2 regions of the Variovorax sp. efr-133-TYG-130 genome follow, and region 1 is predicted to be linked to the other one. Evidence: riboswitches for the same ligand, from Rfam matches in the RefSeq annotation. Region 1 holds a riboswitch; the other holds the start of a gene.
What was found. Region 1 has a riboswitch for manganese ahead of mntP (manganese efflux pump MntP). Riboswitches for the same ligand answer to the same signal wherever they lie in the genome.

Region 1 (4,182 bases):
TGCATGCATCCACGGCTCGCGCTCGGCGGCCGGGGTGTAGCCCGCGGCGATCCATTCGCCGGTGACGTGGCCCGGCGGCGTTTCGCCGATGTCGCGGTAGATCACCTCATCGTGTGGCCGTGCCGCGCGCCAGGCCGATACGAAATGCCGGCTGAGCCGGCGCGAGTGCGAGCCGTGCGCATGCGTGCCAGAAAAGCCCGGGCGGGCGCTGGCGTCGATGTGGAGCAGGGTGGTCATGTTCGGGTCCTCGTTGTTGCCTGGTGGGATGAAACTGGTTCAGCTGTCGACTTGACAGGGTTCTCAATCTATCCAACCATCCGAGGCCCAACAAACGATGAATTCTTTTCGCTGCTAAAAAATCAATTCATCCATGAGCAACCTTCGCCAACTCCCGCCGCTGGCGTCGCTGCGTGCCTTCGAGGCGGCAGCGCGGCATTGCAGCGCCAAGCTCGCAGCCAGCGAGTTGTCGGTCACGCCGACCGCCATCAGCCATCAGGTGCGCCAACTGGAAGACTCGCTCGGCGTCGCGCTCTTCATCCGTCAACCGAGGCAACTGGTGCTCACGCCGCAGGGGCGCGAACTGCAGGCGGTGCTGAGCGAATCGTTCAATGCAATGGCCAACGCAGTGGCACGGCTGCGGGCACCGCCGCAGCGGCAGGCCATCACGCTGTCGGCCACGCCGGCCGTTGCGGCCCGCTGGCTGCTGCCGAGAGTCGGCGCCCTGCGTGCGCTGCATCCGAAGCTGGACCTGCGCATCCACGCATCGCACGAGGCGGTGGCGCTCGACGGCGTTACCGCCGACATCGCCATCCGCTACGGACGCGGCCAGTGGCCGGGCATGGTGGCCGAGAAGCTGTTCGACAACGTGTTTGCGCCAGCGTGCAGCCCTGTGCTCAAGCTGAAGAAGCGGAGCGACCTGGTGCGGCACACGCTGCTGCACTTCGCGCTGCCCGGCAGCAGGAGCCAGCCGGGCACGTGGACGGAATGGCAGCAGGAGGCGCAGGTGGCCGGTCTCGACGTATCTGCGGGGCCGGTGTTCTCGGACGAAACGCACACCGTGTCGGCCGCGCTGCAGGGCCAGGGCGTGGCGCTGATGAGCCTGGCGCTGATCGCGGACGAACTGCGCGCAGGCAACCTGGTGAAGCCCTTCGGCCCGGAACTGCCGGGGCTGCCGTTCCATCTGGTGTGCCCCGAGGCGCGGCGATCGGAGCCCGCCGTGGCGGCGGTATTCGACTGGGTGAAGGGGCTGCAGCCGCTGGATGGAAGCGGGGCATGAGGAAGCACAACGGGCCGCCACATGTCGCGCGCACCTCGGAAGAATGCACACAGCATGGCTGGCCAGCCAAAGAAAAACCCGCCTGAGCGGGTTGAAGGGTAGCCCTGGAGGAGGGAGGAAAGAGTGGGCTACCGGCGCTGATTGTTTCGGCCGAAACTTATGCGGCGCTTAAAGCGGCATGCCCGAGCGAACAAGAGCTCACCGCGTTGCAAGCCGCAAAGCCCTACGCCCGGCGCAGGCGCTGTCGCGGAGCCCTTTCAATGCAGGCGATTAGAATCGCCGCTCCCTTGGGGAGTAGCCGGCTTCCGGACTTCGGAAGCGTTCACGTCAACATACTCGGTTCGCACCTTGCGACCGTGGCGTGAGCAGCCGAAAGGTTGGCGAGACCAGCGGTGCATGGACGCGGCTTTGGCCGGCGGGTTCGTGCGCCGCGGCGTCTTGAACCGGCCTTGCTTGCTACTTCCAAAATGAACATTGCCTCCACGATCCTTCTTGCATTCGCCATGTCGACGGATGCTTTCGCCGCTGCCGTCGGCAAGGGCGCAGCACTGCGCAAACCCTCCTGGCGCGAAGCCTTGCGCACGGGTCTCATCTTCGGCGTCATCGAGGCGATAACGCCCGTCATCGGCTGGGCTGCCGGCCTGGCCGCCGCCAGTTACGTCGAACGTTGGGACCACTGGATCGCGGTCACGCTGCTCAGCGTGCTGGGCCTGCGAATGATCTGGGAGGGCTGCGGCACGCCCGACGCAGTGGACGACAAGCCCAGCCGCAACTCCTTCTGGACCCTGGCCATCACCGGTTTCGCGACCAGCATCGACGCGATGGCCGTGGGCGTCGGGCTGGCCTTCATCAACGTCAACATCGCCTGGACCGCGCTCGCCATCGGCCTCGCTACGCTGACCATGGTGACGCTTGGCGTGATGGTGGGACGCGTGCTGGGCGCCGTCGTCGGCAAGCGCGCCGAGATCGTCGGCGGCGTGCTGCTGATCGGCATCGGGTTCTTCATCCTCTATGAGCATCTGAACGGGCTGGCCTGAAGCCGGGCATCGGTTGATACCGATGTAAACACACGACGGAGGTATTGCGTGAAAATGTGAATAAATCACGAATTCCGGCCATTTCGGATCACGTGTCCGAGCTGCTCAGGACAAGCCCCGAGCGAATCCTGAGTACCTTAAGACTACGATCCGGGGAATTAGACAAGGATCTCCATGGAGACGTACCCGACCCTTCGCCAGGCCACAGGCGTTGCCCGCATTCTCAGCAAGCGCTCGTCCTGCACCATCGTCGTCTACCGGCAAGCGGAAGGGAAGTTCGTGGCAGCGCATTCGACCGATCGGGTGGAGGGGAGCATCGAAGGCGTGTACCGCGACGGGTATGTGGTTCCAACGCTCCTGAGCAAGCCCGAGCGTTGAAGGGCTGCCTGCCTCGCTATCGCTGCGACGCCAATACGCCCTGCATCAGCAGCGACAGGGCTTTCCGCAGGCTGGTTGCCGATGCCGCCTCTCCCTTGTCAAGGCCGAGCAGGCGCCCGTGCCGTTGACCCAGAAGAAGCCGCCATAGATGGGGCGCTTGTCGGCCGCCCACGTCGAAGCGACGGTGCTCACGAACTTGACGAACCCCTCGGGCAGGAGGCGCTCGCCGTTCCACAAGCCATCTTGCAGCTGCAGAATCGCCGTCCGGAGAAACCGCGGCCCGAAGTCTAAAATCTTCGACGCACGAGATGTCGGGGGGGGGAAATCGGGATATGGAAGGCCCCGATACTGTCGCCGGAGACTCCCGCTGCACACGCCTCGGCAGCTTGAACAAGACCAATAATGAATCCCTCGGGCCCTTCGAAACTGCGCTTCGGTTTGCACACACGCCTCAGCCTCGGGGTGGCGGCGGTGGTTCTCACCGCCACCTTCACGATCGCGACCTGCGCGCTGCATTTCGTCAAGTCCAGCCTGCGCGCTTCCATCGCCGGCGAGCAGCTGGCCAGGGTGTCCGCCGTCGCGGACGCGATCGACCAGAAACTGAGCAGCCGCCGCATCCTGCTGCAGACTTTCGGCGACAGCGTGGTGGCCCAGGACTTCAAGGACGCCGAGCCGCTGCAGGCCTTTCTGGAGAAGCACGCGGCGCTCAAGCAGGCCTTCGACAACGTCGCCTTCATCGACATGGAAGGCAACCTGGTCGCCAACCAGAGCGGCGCGGTGCCCATCGGCAGCGTGAACATCAGGGACCGCGCCTATTTCCAGCAGACGGTGGCCTCCAAGGCCGGCATCATTTCGCAGCCCTACCGCAACCGGCTGAACGGCCTGGCGCAGGTGGCGATCACCGCGCCGGTGCTCGACGGTGCAGGGCAGGTGCGGTACGTGATTTCCGGGGCCATCAACCTCAAGGACCGCAACGTGCTGGGCGCGCTCGCCGAGGTCAAGATCGGCAAGACGGGCTACCTGTTCATCACGACCACCGACGGCATCGTGATCGACCATCCGCGCACGTCGCGCATCCTGAACCATGTGCAGGCCGAAGGCGGAGCCGGGCCGCAGGTGCTGCGGGCGATCGCGGGCTTCGAGGGCACGAGCGAAGGCGTCGACGAGCGCGGCGTGCCCGGCCTCTACGCCTTCGACCGCACCGAGCAGACGAACTGGATCGTCGGCTCGATGTACCCCAGCGCCGAGGCCTTCGCCCGTGTCGACGCCATCGAGCGTGCCGCGTGGATCGGTGCCGTGCTGCTGGCGCTGACCGCGGGCGCGCTGGCGCTGGGCGTGGTGCGCCGGCAACTGCGGCCTTTGGCCGAACTCCACCATCACATGCAGGTGGCGCAGCGGTCGCCCCACGAGATCGAGGCGCCCATGCAGTACGCGCACGACGAGATCGGTGATCTCGCCCGCACCTTCGACGAGCTGATGAAGCAGCGCCGC
Region 2 (4,182 bases), on a different contig from region 1:
TGATCGCCAACGCGGGCATCAGCATCGGCATCGACACTGCGGAACGCGCCGACCTCGACGTGCTTTCGCAGACCTTCGCCACCAACAACGTCGGGCTGGCGGCGACCTTCCATCCGTTCGTGCGGGCGATGGTGCAGCGCGGCAGCGGGCGGCTGGTCGGCATCGGCAGCGTTGCATCCATCCGCGGCCTGCCCGGCCACGGGGCCTACTGCGCAAGCAAGGCCGGCGTGGTCGCGTACTGCGAGAGCCTGCGCGGCGAACTGCACAACAGCGGCGTGAAGGTGGTCACCCTCTGCCCCGGCTACATCGACACGCCGCTGACGCAGGGCAACCGCTACGGGATGCCCTTCCTCATGAAGGCCGAAGACTTTGCCGCCCAGGCGCTGCGTGCCATTGAGTCGGGCACGAGCTACCGCGTGATTCCGTGGCAGATGGGCGTGGTCGCCAAGATCATGCGCATGCTGCCGAATGCCGTGCTCGACCGCGCGGTACAGGGGCGCGGCCGCAAGAAGCGAAGCGGCGAGGCCTGAACCGGCGCGAGGAAAAGCGGGCGGCCAAAGAAAAAGGCTCCGGAAGGAGCCTTTTGTCTTTTCTGTGCGTCGAGGTGCAGGACTCAGTAGCCGCTGTTGCCGCCGCCGTAGCCACCGCCACCACCGCTGCGACCACCGCCGCCACCGCCACGGGGGCCGGCGCCGTAGGGGCTGCGGAAACCGCCGTCGCCACCACCGCCGCCGCCGCCACTGCGGCCACCGCCGCCGTAGCCGCCGCCACCGCCGGAGCGGCCACCGCCGCCACCACCACCGTAGCCGCCACCACCGCCGCCGCCGTAGCCACCGCCACCACCGCCGCCATAACCACCACCGCCGCCGCCGTAGCCGCCGCCACCGCTACGGGGGGGGCGTGCTTCCATGGGACGTGCTTCGTTGACGACGACGCTGCGGCCGCCCAGGGGCTGGCCGTTCATGCCGTTGATGGCGGCCTGTGCTTCCGCGTCACTGCCCATCTCGACGAAGCCGAAGCCCTTCGAGCGGCCGGTGTCGCGCTCCATCATGACCTTGGCGCTGGTCACTGCGCCGAACTGGCCGAAGGCCTGTTCGAGATCACCGTCGCGCACCGAGTAAGGCAGGTTGCCGACGTACAGTTTGTTGCCCATCAAGGGACTCCTATAAACACATCAAGAAAAGCGATGGAGTCCCGAAAGCATCACTCAAACGAGAGCGTCGAGTCGCGCGAAACTGACCGATCACCGAACTGCCTCCCCACCAAAATGAAGTGGGAGGCTCGTGCATTATGGGTGAAATATCCGAAAAGCAAGCAGGAATTTGCTTCTTGAGGTAGCGCCTGTGAAAACAATCAAAAGCTAGCGCCCGCTTACAAGATCGGGTCAGGCCCTTGGCGCTACAGGTAGAATCTCGCCCGTCATTGGGGAGTAGCCGCCTTCCGATCTGCGAGAGGGGCCCGCGTCAACAGACTTGTCCTGCCCCACAGGACATGGCGCGTGCAGTGAGAAAACACCTGGCGAGACCTTTGACCGTGCAACTTCGGGAATATGGCCGAAGGTGTTGCACGGTCAATTGCGTCCTTCGGCCAAGAAACCCCACGTTCAAAAAATGGAAGCTTTTCTCGTTGCGACCGGCGTCGTTGCGCTCGCCGAAATGGGCGACAAGACCCAACTCCTGGCCCTCCTGCTCGCAGCCCGTTTCAGGAAGCCCTGGCCGATCGTCCTCGGCATCTTCGCCGCCACCATCATCAATCACGCCCTGGCGGGTGCCGTGGGCAACTACATCACGCGCTGGCTCGGACCCGAGGTGCTGCGCTGGATTCTCGGCGGCTCGTTCATCGCGATGGCGGTGTGGATGCTGATTCCCGACAAGCTCGACGAAGACGATGCCCCGGGCGTGTCCAAGTTCGGCGTCTTCGGCACCACCGTGATCGCGTTCTTCCTCGCCGAGATGGGCGACAAGACCCAGATCGCCACCGTCATGCTGGCCGCCCGCTTCACGCAGGACTACTTCTGGGTGGTCGCGGGTACCACGCTGGGCATGATGCTGGCCAACGCGCCGGTGGTGTGGCTGGGCGACAAGATCGTTCGCCGCGTGCCGATCAAGCTCGTGCACGGCATCTCGGCCGCGATCTTCCTGGTGCTGGGCGTGATCATGATCATCGGCTGGTAAGAAAGCAGAGCCCCTTCCAGAAACACCGCGGAACCGGCTTCGCCGGGCCGCAGGTGTTGCCCCGAAGGGGGTTGGCGAAGCGACACGCAGTGCGCGCAGCCTGGGGGATATACTCGCGCTGCGCCGATTTGCTTCAGCTTGCGGGCGCTTTATAAATCCAGCTAAAGACAGGCGCGGCAGACCCGGCTCGTTTTTGGCGAGGCCGGGTTTTTCATTCATGTCGTCGTCACCTCCCTTGGTCGTCACTTCGCAGTCGATGCAGTTCGCGGGCCCGCTGGCCCTGCGCAGCGGCGCATCGATCAGCGACTACACGCTCGCCTACGAAACCTACGGCACCCTGAACGCCGATCGCAGCAACGCGGTGCTGGTGTGCCATGCGCTCAATGCCTCGCACCATGTGGCGGGCGTCTACCAGGGCCAGGCCCGTTCCGAAGGCTGGTGGGACAACATGGTGGGCCCGGGCAAGCCGGTGGACACCGACCGCTTCTTCGTGATCGGCGTCAACAACCTCGGCTCCTGCTTCGGCTCGACCGGCCCGATGCACGTCAACCCCGCCACCGGCCGCGTCTACGGCGCCGACTTCCCGGTGGTCACGGTCGAGGACTGGGTCGACGCGCAGGCCGCGCTGCTCGACGCGCTCGGCATCGAGACGCTCGCCGCCGTCATGGGCGGCAGCCTCGGCGGCATGCAGGCGCTGTCGTGGACCTTGCAGTACCCCGGTCGCGTGCGCCACGCCGTGGTGGTGGCCAGCGCGCCCAACCTCACGGCCGAGAACATCGCCTTCAACGAGGTTGCGCGCCGCGCCATCGTCACCGACCCCGACTTCCACGGCGGCCACTTCTACGAACACGGCGTGGTGCCCAAGCGCGGCCTGCGCATCGCTCGGATGATCGGCCACATCACCTACCTCAGCGACGACGTGATGAACGCGAAGTTCGGCCGCATCCTGCGCAGCGCCGTCGAAGGCGAGGCCGCGGGGCTCGACTACCGCTACTCCACGCAGGACGTCGAGTTCCAGATCGAAAGCTACCTGCGCTACCAGGGCGACAAGTTCAGCGAGTACTTCGACGCCAACACCTACCTGCTCATCACCCGCGCGCTCGACTACTTCGACCCCGCGCGCAGCCACGGCGGCAAGCTCAGTACCGCGTTCGCCAACGCCACGGCCAAGTTCCTGCTCGTGAGCTTCAAGACCGACTGGCGCTTCTCGCCCGCGCGCAGCCGCGAACTCGTGAAGGCGCTGCTCGACAACCGCCGCAACGTGAGCTATGCCGAGATCGACGCGCCGCACGGCCACGACGCCTTCCTGCTCGACGACGTGCGCTACATGGGCGTGGTGCGCTCGTACTTCGAGCGCGTCGCCAAGGAGACGAGCGCCGCCGGGCCGCCCCAAGGCGCGGGCCCCCTGAAGGGGGTTGGCGCAGCACGCGAAGCGGCAAGCCTGGGGGGGAGTACCACTGCATGAGCGACCTCGAACATCAACGACTGATCGCGCAATTGGTGCCCCAGGGCTCGCGCGTGCTCGACCTCGGCTGCGGCGACGGCGCCCTGCTCGACCTGTTGCAGCGCGAGCGCGGCTGCACCGGCTACGGCGTGGAAATTGCCGACGGCAACGTGCTGCAGTGCGTGCGCCGCGGCGTCGACGTGATCCAGCTCAACCTCGACGAAGGCCTGTCGATGTTCGACGACGCCTCCTTCGACGTGGTGCTGCAGATCGACACGCTGCAGCACCTGCGCAATGCCGAGGTGATGCTGCGCGAGACCGCGCGCGTGGGGCGCATCGGCATTGTCGCCTTCCCCAACTTCGCGCACTGGCCCAACCGCCTGAGCGTGGCGCGCGGCCGCATGCCGGTGACGCGCCGCCTGCCCTACCAGTGGTACGACACGCCCAACATCCGCGTCGGCACCTTCAAGGACTTCGAGGTGCTGGCCGGCAAGAACAACCTGCGCGTGCTCGACGCCTTCGGCCTGCAGGACGGCCGCGACGTGCGCTGGCTGCCCAACGCGC

Region 2: it holds a riboswitch for manganese, as region 1 does, so the genes downstream of both, QRN67_RS23630 (TMEM165/GDT1 family protein) here and mntP (manganese efflux pump MntP) in region 1, are expected to answer to the same signal.

The regions. Positions count from the first base shown of each region.
Region 1 covers NZ_JARVTD010000003.1:372,952-377,133, reverse strand. Annotated here, with positions in the region: gene QRN67_RS03835 (FMN-dependent NADH-azoreductase) at 1-237, opposite strand, end outside; gene QRN67_RS03830 (LysR substrate-binding domain-containing protein) at 371-1,276, shown strand; yybP-ykoY riboswitch at 1,559-1,729, shown strand; gene mntP (manganese efflux pump MntP) at 1,744-2,313, shown strand; gene QRN67_RS03820 (hypothetical protein) at 2,488-2,691, shown strand; gene QRN67_RS03815 (sensor domain-containing diguanylate cyclase) at 3,130-4,182, shown strand, end outside.
Region 2 covers NZ_JARVTD010000029.1:160,997-165,178, forward strand. Annotated here, with positions in the region: gene QRN67_RS23620 (SDR family oxidoreductase) at 1-530, shown strand, start outside; gene rbp (RNA-binding regulator) at 614-1,153, opposite strand; yybP-ykoY riboswitch at 1,413-1,591, shown strand; gene QRN67_RS23630 (TMEM165/GDT1 family protein) at 1,611-2,174, shown strand; gene metX (homoserine O-succinyltransferase MetX) at 2,392-3,639, shown strand; gene metW (methionine biosynthesis protein MetW) at 3,636-4,182, shown strand, end outside.